One region of the Ensifer sp. ENS11 genome, then DNA from elsewhere that is predicted to be linked to it. Evidence: riboswitches for the same ligand, from Rfam matches in the RefSeq annotation. Region 1 holds a riboswitch; the other holds the start of a gene.
What was found. Region 1 has a riboswitch for S-adenosylmethionine ahead of IB264_RS02245 (O-succinylhomoserine sulfhydrylase). Riboswitches for the same ligand answer to the same signal wherever they lie in the genome.
Positions count from the first base shown of each region.

Region 2: another riboswitch for S-adenosylmethionine. It lies ahead of metA (homoserine O-succinyltransferase); the one in region 1 lies ahead of IB264_RS02245 (O-succinylhomoserine sulfhydrylase).

Region 1 covers NZ_JACVAN010000001.1:450,702-456,260, reverse strand. The annotation lists gene IB264_RS02260 (transporter substrate-binding domain-containing protein) at 1-655, opposite strand, end outside; tRNA gene IB264_RS02255 (tRNA-Gly) at 841-915, opposite strand; gene IB264_RS02250 (2'-deoxycytidine 5'-triphosphate deaminase) at 996-2,093, opposite strand; SAM riboswitch at 2,168-2,246, shown strand; gene IB264_RS02245 (O-succinylhomoserine sulfhydrylase) at 2,291-3,475, shown strand; gene IB264_RS02240 (CDP-alcohol phosphatidyltransferase family protein) at 3,518-4,132, opposite strand; gene apaG (Co2+/Mg2+ efflux protein ApaG) at 4,244-4,636, shown strand; gene IB264_RS02230 (Hsp33 family molecular chaperone) at 4,643-5,559, opposite strand, start outside.
Region 2 covers NZ_JACVAN010000008.1:183,983-189,541, reverse strand. The annotation lists gene IB264_RS17670 (VWA domain-containing protein) at 1-1,107, opposite strand, end outside; gene metA (homoserine O-succinyltransferase) at 1,122-2,048, opposite strand; SAM riboswitch at 2,112-2,189, opposite strand; gene IB264_RS17660 (NUDIX domain-containing protein) at 2,382-2,834, opposite strand; gene IB264_RS17655 (MoxR family ATPase) at 2,831-3,670, opposite strand; gene IB264_RS17650 (RidA family protein) at 3,792-4,172, opposite strand; gene leuD (3-isopropylmalate dehydratase small subunit) at 4,181-4,786, opposite strand; gene IB264_RS17640 (glyoxalase/bleomycin resistance/extradiol dioxygenase family protein) at 5,002-5,433, opposite strand.

The DNA.
Region 1 (5,559 bases):
AGCATCCGGCGGCAGCGCTGCCGGACACCCAGAAGGAAAGCTGCATGCCGTCGGAAAAGACGGCTGCGACCTCGCCCTTCTGCAGAGCGGCGAGCATGGCATCGCGATCGGGAAAGATCCTGGCTTCAAGCTTGGGGAAAAAGGCCCTGAACATCACCTCATGCGTGGTGCCGGAAACGACGCCCACCGCCTTGCCCTTCAGGCCCGACGGATCGGAGACGGCGCCGGCTGCCTTGGTGTTGACGGCGAAGCGCGCAGGAAGCCGTATGAACGGCCTGGAGAAGCCGAAGCGCTGACGCAGTTCCGGACTGACGGAGATGCCGGCGGCGACCGCCTCGCCCTGTCCCTCTTCCAGCGCCGGGAGCAGCTCGGCATAGGTGACCGCCTGGATCTGGCATTTGGCTTCGATATCGAGTTCGCGGCAGATCTCGCGCACCAGGTCGACATGGAAGCCCGAAAGCTTGCCCGATTGGTCGATGAAGTTGAACGGCGGGAAATCCACCGTGGTCAGGAACCGTAGGCGCGCAAGGCCGGTCAGATCCGGCTTGGCAATGCGCTCGCGCGCATCGAACAGATTGGGCAGATCCCTGGGCTGGGCGGCAAGCGAACCGGCCATCAGATACACGCACAGAGCCAGCAGTCGGTGGATTTTCATGGGCAATGGCCAGCGCGTCTCTTGGTGGTACCGCACGGCCAGCGCGGCCGCAGATGATTCATGGGTGATGACAAGATTAGCCGGATGGAACCGGGCTGGCTACTGGCTTCGGCGTCCGACGGTTCGGGCCGTCGCACGCAGGAGTGCCGGCTCAAAGCGCGATGGGCTGACATTGAAGAAAAAAGTGGAGCGGGTGATCGGGATCGAACCGACGACATCAAGCTTGGGAAGCTGGCGTTCTACCACTGAACTACACCCGCAGCGCTTCGGAAACTTCCTCAACCGCATGCATCTGTCAAGGACCGTTGCGCCGCGTTGCCGCGCAACGGCACTTTTTCTGTTACTCCGCGTGGAAATGCTTGGAGAGCTTGAGACCCTGAGCCTGATAGTTGGAGCCAAGACCGAGGCCGTAAAGTCCCTCCGGGCGTTCCAGCATATGTTCATAGACCAGCCGGCCGACGATCTGGCCATGCTCGAGGATGAAGGGAACCTCGTGGCTGCGGACTTCGAGCACCGCTCGGCTGCCGCTGCCGCCGGCAGAGGCATGGCCGAAGCCCGGATCGAAGAAGCCGGCATAATGCACGCGGAATTCACCGACCAATGGATCGAACGGCGTCATCTCGGCAGCGTAGAGCGGCGGAACATGCACAGCTTCGCGCGAAACGAGGATGTAGAATTCGTCGGGATCGAGGATCAGCTCGTCGCGGCCACGGCTATAGAGCGGCTCCCAGAAGTCGAACACGGCATGCTGCGCCTTCTTGTCGACATCGACGACCGCGGTGTGATGCTTGCCGCGGTAGCCGATCAGTCCGTCCGGGCCCGTACCCTTGAGATCGATCGAGAGCGCGATCCCGCCGCCGCTGACATTGGGCTTGTCGCTCGCAACCAGCATATCGCTTTCATGCAGCGCCAGCAGTTCCTGCTCGGAGAGCAGCGACTGGCCGGTGCGGAAGCGGATCTGCGACAGGCGCGAACCGCGCCGCACGACGATCGGGAAGGTGCGCGGGCTGATTTCGAGGTAAAGCGGTCCGCGATATCCAGCCGGGATCTTGTCGAACTCCTGGGCGCGATCGGTGATGACGCGGGTGAAGATGTCGAGGCGACCGGTCGAGCTCTTCGGATTTGCCGAAGCCGACATGGTCTCCGGCAGATCGAGGCTTTCCATCAGCGGCACGATATAAACGCAGCCGGTTTCCAGCACGGCGCCGTCGGAGAGATCGACGACATGCAGTTTCAGCCGGTCGAGCTTGTCGGCAACGAGATGCGCCGGCCCCGGCATGAAGCTCGCGCGCACGCGAAATGCCTTGGCGCCGAGGCGCAGGTCGAGGCTTGCCGGCTGGATCTGATCGGTATCCAGCGCCTTTTCGCTTTTCAAGCGTCCGGTCGCAAACAGCGCGGCGATCGCGCGGTCGGCCAAAATCCCAGTCTCGCGGCCCATTTCGATCCTCTTTTCAGTTGCGAGACAAAACCAAACTCCAGGAATTGACGCAAGCGCACCCAAGCAGTATTGGAGCTTTATCCCGTGGTGATTTGGCCGGTCGGCTTGCAGCCACGTTAAACAAGTAGCTAAAAAGGCCGGGTTTCAAACCGGCCCTTCACGCGGCCGGTTTTTTTGTTTTTGAAGGTGATCGTCACATGAGCAAAAACTGGCGCCCGGCAACCCAACTCGTCCACGGCGGAACGACCCGCTCCCAGCACGGCGAGACGTCCGAGGCGATCTTCCTCACCCAGGGCTTCGTCTACGAGACATCCGAGGCGGCGGAAGCACGCTTCAAGGGCGAGACCGAAGGCTTCATCTATGCCCGTTACGGCAGCCCTACCAACGACATGTTTGAAAAGCGCATGTGCATGCTGGAAGGCGCCGAAGACGCGCGCGCCACGGCATCAGGCATGGCTGCCGTCACTGCCGCCATTTTATGCCAGCTGAAGGCCGGCGACCACATCGTTGCCGCCCGCGCCCTCTTCGGCTCCTGCCGCTGGGTGGTCGAGACGCTGGCCCCGAAATACGGCATCGAATGCACGCTGGTCGACGGACGCGATCTCGCGAACTGGGAAAAGGCGATCCAGAAGAACACCAAGGTCTTCTTCCTGGAAAGCCCGACCAACCCGACGCTGGAAGTGATCGACATTTCAGGCGTTTCTCGGCTCGCCAACCAGATCGGCGCCAAGGTCGTGGTCGACAACGTCTTCGCCACGCCGCTGTTCCAGAAGCCGCTGGAACTCGGCGCGCATATCGTCGTCTATTCCGCCACCAAGCATATCGACGGCCAGGGCCGGTGCCTCGGTGGCGTGGTTCTGTCCGACAAGGACTGGATCAACGAGCATCTGCATGACTACTTCCGCCACACCGGCCCGGCGATGTCGCCGTTCAACGCCTGGACGTTGCTGAAGGGCATCGAGACGCTGCCGCTGCGCGTCAAGCAGCAGACCGAAAACGCCCGTCGCGTCGCCGACTTCCTCGCCGAGCAGCCGCAGATCGCCAAGGTGATCTACCCCGGCCGCGCGGACCATCCGCAGGCCGACATCATCGCCAAGCAGATGACCGGCGGTTCGACCCTTGTCGCCTTCGAACTCAAGGGCGGCAAGGATGCGGCCTTCGCACTGCAGAACGCACTGCAGATCGCCCGCATCTCCAACAATCTTGGCGATTCCAAAAGCCTGATCACCCATCCGGCGACGACGACGCACAAGAACCTGACGGACGAAGCTCGCGACGAGCTCGGCATTTCCGCCGGCACCGTTCGTTTCTCCGCCGGTATCGAGGACAGCGACGACATCGTCGAGGACTTCGCCCGCGCGCTGAAGACCGTCAAGGCCTGATACCCACGAACAAGACGGCCGCCCCGAGATCGGCGGCGGCCGCTACTCGACGTCGCGAAAACGCGTTCGCGCGAGCACAATGCGCGATAGCGCGGTGTAGAGGCAGACGACCGCAAACAGCGCCGCCAGCAGCGGAAACCACGTCGGGAACAGGCAGAAGGCCAGGAAGGCGGCGATCGTCTCCGTCGCCTCGGCAAGCCCGGTGGTGAAGTAGAGCGATTTTGCCCCCCGCACATCCGTCGTCATCGCTCGCTTTTCGGCCATAATGGCATAGGCGAGAAAACTCGATCCGTTGACGTAGAACGAGAAGAGCAGCAGACCGCCGACAAGACCGTTGGCCTGCGGATCGGCGCCGATGAAGCCGAGCGGGATGGCACCGTAGAAGGCGAAGTCGAGCACGATGTCGAGGAAACCACCGAAATCGGTTTTGCGCGTGGCGCGTGCCACCGCACCATCAAGTCCATCGCAAAGCCGGCTAACGACGATAACAATGGCGGCGGCAAGGTAGTATTGTCCGGCAATGAGGACAGCGGCAACGAGGCCGAGCGCGAGGCCGGTGATCGTGACCGCATTGGCACCGACACCCCCGCGGGCAAGTGCTGCACCGAGCCGATCCAGTATCGGATCCAGATGTTTTCTCACCGCGCCATCAAGCATCGGCCTCGCCTTTCCGCAGACTTGCCGCCGACGCATGCAATCCTGCCGTTATTCTTGACGAAACCATCTTGCTGTAGAATACCCTGAAAGACTTGAAACAAGGTGTTGCTCATGTATCGCGCGCTCACTCGCGACATAGAAGTTACGGTGGAGCCTTATTATCTGGAAGAGCAATCTGATCCGGATGACAGCCGCTATGTCTGGGGCTACCGCATCGTCATCGCCAACCATTCGGCCGAGTCGGTTCGGCTGATGACACGCTACTGGCATATTACCGACGAGAACGGCCAGGTGGACGAAGTCAGCGGGCCCGGTGTCATCGGAGAGCAACCGTTGCTGAACCCCGGCGATACCTACGAATATTCCTCCGGATGCCCGCTCGATACGCCGTCCGGCGTCATGTTCGGCCACTACAGCATGGAATCGGAAGGCGGAGAACACTTCAACGTGGCAATCCCCGCCTTCTCGCTTGATTCACCAGGGCTCGTTCGAACCCTGAATTGAGGCATCCTACTGCTGGCGGACCTCGCTTGCCTCGAAGCGATAGGTGGTCGAGCAGAACTCGCACGTCACCTTGATCAAGCCGTCCTCGATGGTGCTCTCGATATCGTCGGCGTGCAGTCCGGTGAGCACCGAGCGGATCTTTTCGCGCGAACAGCTGCAGCGATCATAGACCGCCTGCGGCTCGTAGACGCGAACGCCGCGCTCGTGGAACAGCCGATAGAGCAGACGTTCCGTGCCGACCATCGGGTCGGTCAGTTCGTCGGCATCGATCGTCTCGACCATGACCTTGGCTTCCGCCCAGAGATCGTCCTCGTCGAAGAGATCCTCGTTGTCGTCGCCGTCACCCCCCGAAAGATCCGGTTGGCGCATGCGCTCCGGCGCATCCGGCAGGAACTGCGCGACCATGCCGCCGGCGCGCCAGCGATGGCGCGGCTTGCCGTTCTCGTCGCGGTCGAGCAGTTCGGCAACGCCGAGGCGCACCTTGGTCGGGATCTGCTCCGACTGGCGGAAGTAGACGCCGGCAATCTCCTCGAGCGTGGCGCCATCGAGCGCAACGATGCCCTGATAGCGCTGGGTATGGGCACCCTGATCGATGGTGAAGGCGAGAACGCCCTTGCCCAGCAGCTCATGCGACTGGGTGCGTCCGTCCTTCAGAGCTTCCTCCAGCGCTTCCTCGTTGAAACGGGCATAGGCGCGCACCCGATCGGGCGTGGCAAAATCGGCGACGACAAGATCGACCGGGCCGTCGCTCTTCGTCTGGACGATAAGCTTGCCGTCGAACTTCAGCGACGTTCCGAGCAGCACGGTCAGCACCACGGTCTCGGCAACCAGCCGCGCGACCGGAAGCGGATAGTTGTGGCGCTCGAGGATCGCATCGAGCATCGGGCCGAGCTGAACGGCGCGGCCACGCACATCGAGGCCCT
Region 2 (5,559 bases), on a different contig from region 1:
GATCATGCCGATCGACTGAGTGTAGCCCCAATGCTGCTCGGCAACCGGATTGAGCCAGATAGACCGGGGAAAATGGGCGGCGATACGCGAGAGCCAGAGCCCGCCGGCCTCGTCGTTCCAATGCTCGACCGAACCGCCGGGGTGGCTGATCTCATAGGGGCTCATCGATGCGTCGCCGACGAAGATCGCGCGGTAGTCGCTGCCGAAGGTGCGCAGCAGCTCCGCCGTGCGGGTGATGTCGGCGCGCCGGCGGCGATTGTCCTTCCACAGGCCTTCGTAGACGCAATTGTGGAAGTAGAAGTGCTCCATGTGGCGGAATTCGCCGCGTGCCGCCGAAAACAGCTCCTCAACGATGCGGATATGGTCGTCCATCGAACCGCCGACGTCGAAGAACATCAAGAGCTTGATAGCATTGCGCCGTTCCGGCCGGGTGACGACATCGAGATAGCCGTGCTCGGCGGTGGCGCGGATCGTGCCGGAGAGGTCGAGTTCGTCGGCAGCACCCTGGCGCACCCAGCGCCTGAGCCGTTTGAGCGCCACCTTGATGTTGCGCGTGCCGAGTTCGACCGTGTCGTCGTAATCCCTGAATTCGCGCCGGTCCCACACCTTGACCGCGCGCCGGTGCCGCGAGCCGTCCTGGCCGATGCGCACACCTTCGGGATTGTAGCCATAGGCGCCGAAGGGTGAGGTGCCGGCGGTGCCGATCCATTTGGCGCCGCCCTGGTGGCGCCCTTCCTGTTCGCTGAGCCGCTGGCGCAAGGTCTCCATCAGGGTCTCGAAGCCGCCAAGGCTTTCGACCAGGCGCTTCTCTTCCTCGGTCAGATATTTTTCGGCAAGCTTGCGCAACCACTCTTCGGGGATTTCACCCTGCGCGAACTCGTCTGGCGGATTGATGGCCTCAAGGCCGGAAAAACAATGCCGGAATACGCCGTCGAAGCGGTCGATATGGCGCTCATCCTTCACCAATGCCGTGCGTGCGAGAAAATAGAACGCCTCGATATCGAAGGTGGCAATGCCCGCCTCCATGCCCTCGATCAAGGACAGGAATTCCCGGAGCGTCACCGGGATCTTCGCGGCCTTCAATTCGAGGAAGAAGGGGATGAACATCCGCGGCTCCGGCCCTAGCTTTCGTTCCTGCCGATCAGGTCCATTTCGTAGGGCGTCGTCTGGTACATCTCGTTGATCCAGTTGCCGAAGAAAAGATGCGCATGGCTGCGCCAGCGGTTCTGCGGCGGCAGGGTTGAATCATTGTGCGGGAAGTAGTCATGCGGCATCTTGATCGGTACGCCCGCATCCACATCCCGGAAATATTCGTCCGATAGCGAAGTGGAATCATACTCTACGTGATTGAACATGTAGAGGCGCTTGCCCTTCTTCTCGTGCACGAGGCACACACCCATCTCCTTCGATTCCATCAGGATCTCAAGGTCGGGCACCGCATCGATGTCGGCGCGGCGCACTTCGGTCCAGCGCGACACCGGCACGGCGAAATCGTCGGAAAAGCCGTTGAGATAGACGGAGGAGGGCTGCAGGTTCTGGTGGCGGTAGACGCCGAAAGCCTTCTCCTTCAGCGGATATTTCGGCACGCCATGGAAATGATAGATCGCCGCCATCGCGCCCCAGCAGACGTTCAGCGTCGAATGCACGTTGGTCGTCGTCCAGTCGAGGATGCGCTTGAGTTCGTCCCAATAGGTGACGTCCTCGTATTCCAGCGTTTCGACCGGGGCGCCGGTGATGATGAAGCCGTCGAACTTGCGGGCCTTCACCTCCTCCCAGGTCTCGTAGAAGGCAAGCAGGTGTTCCTCGGAGGTGTTCTTCGCGCGGTGCGCGCCGATGCGGATCAGCGACAGCTCGACCTGCAGCGGCGAGGCGCCGATGAGGCGCGCCATCTGGATCTCGGTCTTGACCTTGTTCGGCATGAGGTTCAGCAGCCCGATCTGGAGCGGGCGGATATCCTGACGGATCGCCACGGTCTCGGTCATCACCCGCACGCCCTCGGTCGCGAGGGTCTCGAATGCGGGCAGCGTATCGGGTATCTTGATGGGCATGGGGCTTCCACTCGATCAATACAAAAAAACCGGCGGCGATTGATCGCGACCGGTCCTCGGAAAATCCACGTTTCCTCGGCCCTTTAGCGATTTGTTTAACGTGGCTGCAAGCCGGCCGGCCAAATCACCACGGATTGTTTGATAGCGCGGCAAGGCCGCGGGGGTCAATGAAAAACGATTCGTGTGGGTTGGCCCCTCATCCGGCTGCCGCCACCTTCTCCCCGCAGGCGGGGAGAAGGGACATTGCCGCGGCCGTTCGGCTCCCTTTCAGGCTTACAGCAGGTGATGAGGTTGCGGTCGCCGCGTTCCCCCGCCCCGCTTGCGGGGAGAGGGTTAGGGTGAGGGGCAATCTGTTGCTAGGTGCAGCAAGTCCAGACCGTTCTGCATGCCATATCCCAGCCGCTTGCCGGCCTCGCTCTGACTGAGCCAGAAGAAGCGAAAGCGGATCGGCGGGCCACCGCTCTCCGGCGTCATTTCGCGGTGCAGCCAGGGTTCCTTTTGTTCGCCGGCTAACGGCCCATGGAAATAGTGCCGGCGATGGCAGATTTTCCGGCCGTTCTGCGTGAAGTGATAGTCCTGCGTTTTAAATGGCAATAATGCCGGCGGCGGCGTCAGCCCGGTCTCCTCGACAAATTCGCGGAAGGCCGCCGCTTCAGGGCTTTCTCCCGGTTCTATCGTGCCGCCCGGGACCTGCAGATCTACATCGGGAAAGTCCGGCTCGTCGAAGACGAGCAGATGCCCTCGCCAGGTGGCGTAGATCAGGACCTTGTTGGCGTCCGGTCTCATCCGTCGCGGCGTGCCATGAAGGCCAGGCGCTCGAAAAGGTGGACGTCCTGCTCATTCTTGAGAAGCGCGCCGTGCAGCTTCGGCAGCATGGTCTTTGGATCGGCGCGCAGGTCGGCCGGGTCGATCTCGTCGGCGACGAGCAGGCGGATCCAGTCGAGCGCTTCGGAGGTCGAGGGCTTCTTCTTCAGCCCCGGCACCTGGCGGATATCGTAGAAGGCGGCAAGGGCTGCCGAAAGCAGCGTCTTGCGGATGCCGGGATAGTGCACCTCGACGATGCGGGCGAGCGTGTCTGCGTCGGGAAAGCGGATATAGTGGAAGAAGCAGCGGCGCAGAAAAGCGTCCGGCAGTTCCTTCTCGTTGTTGGAGGTGATGACGACGATCGGCCGCTGGCGGGCGTGGATCGTCTCGTTGGTCTCGTAGACGTGGAACTCCATCCGGTCGAGTTCCTGCAGCAGGTCGTTCGGAAACTCGATGTCGGCCTTGTCGATTTCGTCGATCAAGAGCACCACACGCTTCCCGGCCTCGAAGGCCTGCCAAAGCTTGCCCTTGCGGATGTAGTTCTTGACGTCGTTGACGCGCTCGTCGCCGAGCTGGCTGTCGCGCAGGCGCGAGACGGCGTCATATTCGTAAAGTCCCTGCTGCGCCTTGGTCGTCGACTTGACGTTCCATTCGATCAGGTCGAGTCCCAGAGCAGCTGCAACCTGCCGCGCAAGCTCGGTCTTGCCGGTGCCGGGCTCGCCCTTGACGAGCAGTGGCCGTTCCAGCCGGATCGCGGCGTTGACGGCGATCATCAGGTCCTTGTCGGCGATATAGTCGGCGGTGCCTTCGAATTGCATGGGCTTCTTCCGGTCATAGTGATGCGGAAAACGGTCCTGCGGGCGAGGGCCGTCGTCATGCTTCTGCAGTAGCGCATAAGCGGTGCAGGTGTCACTGCCGCTGGCTGCGACCCGTCAGACGTCAGCCGCGGAAGGCGGTAACCTCGATCTCGATCAGCATTTCCGGGCGGATGAGATCGCAGACGATCATGGTGGCGGCAGGGCGGATTTCGCCGAACATCTCGCCGAAGATCGGAAAAACCCGGTCGGCGAAACTGGCATCGGTGACGTAGTAGTGATTGCGCACCACGTCTAAGAGCGAGAAGCCCGCCTCTTTCAGCGCGCCCTCGATCGTCTTCAGGCAATTGTGCGCCTGCTCTTCCACCGTTTCCGGCATGGTCATGGTGGCGTAGTCGTAGCCGGTGGTGCCGGAGACGAAACACCAGTCGCCCTTGGCGACGGCACGCGAATAGCCTGCCGTCTTCTCGAAGGGCGAACCGGAAGAGATGAGCTTGCGCGTCATCCCGTCGCTCACGCCCAGGGGCGCGAGGCGGTGGTCGACTTTTCGAAGCTGTCGATGGCCGTTGCCTTCTCCAGCGTCAGGCCGATGTCGTCGAGGCCGTTCAGCAGGCAGTGGCGCTTGAAGGCATCGACCTCGAACTTGACCGTGCCGCCGTCCGGACCAGTAATTTCCTGGGATTCCAGGTCGACCGAGAGGATGGCGTTGGAGCCGCGCGAGGCGTCGTCCATCAGCTTGTCCAGGTTCTCCGGGCTGACGACGATCGGCAGGATGCCGTTCTTGAAACAGTTGTTGTAGAAGATGTCGGCGAACGAGGTCGAGATCACGCAGCGGATGCCGAAGTCGAGAAGCGCCCACGGTGCGTGCTCGCGCGAGGAGCCGCAGCCGAAGTTGTCGCCGGCGACCAGGATCTTGGCGTTCTGGTAGGCGGGCTTGTTGAGCACGAAATCCGGGTTGACCGAGCCGTCCTCGTTGTAGCGCGCTTCGGCGAAAAGTCCGGTGCCGAGGCCGGTGCGCTTGATCGTCTTCAGGTAATCCTTCGGAATGATCATGTCCGTGTCGACGTTGACGACGGGGAGGGGAGCGGCGACGCCGGTGAGCTTGACGAACTTTTCCATAACTTCAGGCCTTCGATTTCAGCGAAATGTTGCGTAAGCGTTTAGATCAGTTTTGCGCCGAAATGAAGGAAAATCTATCCCGAAGATGCTTGCCGGGCGGGTGAAATCGCCTGCCCGGCAAGTGTTGTCGCGGTTGTTTTATCCGTTGGGCGCCTTGCCCGAGGGTTTTGCCGAAATCGGCCGGTGTCTGGCTTCTGTCTCAGCCTGTCTTGACTCTAGCCTGCTTTTACTGGGGCGTTCAGCGCCCAGAGCACGCCGAAGGGGTCGCGCAGCTGCCCGTAGCGATCGCCCCAGAACATCAATTCGATCGGCATCACGACTTCGGCGCCGGCGGCGACCGCCTGGCTCCACCACGCGTCGATGTCGTCGACCGGCAGCATCAGGCTGAAGGCCTGCGGCTTTTCCAGGGCATGGCCGTATTCCGGATAGGCGTCACTGAGCATCAGCGAGCTGCCGTTGATGTGGAGATGGATATGCATCGTCCGGCCCTGGTCGTCGACCGGTTGCCGATAGGCTTCCTTTGCGCCGAAGGCGTGCTTGTAGAATTCCGCCGCCTTGGCCGCGCCGTCGACCTGGAGATAAGGCACCAGGCCGTTGAGGGCCTTCGGCAGCTGGTTTGCGTCTGTTTTCTGCGTCGTGCTGTCCATGTCATGCTCCTGTTGAGGGAATGATGCAGTGGCCATGACCTTTGCTGGCCTGACCCAAGGACGAACGCAAGCGGGTCTTGCCGACACGGGTGTCGCAAAAAAATCGAGCGAGATTGGGCTGCCGCG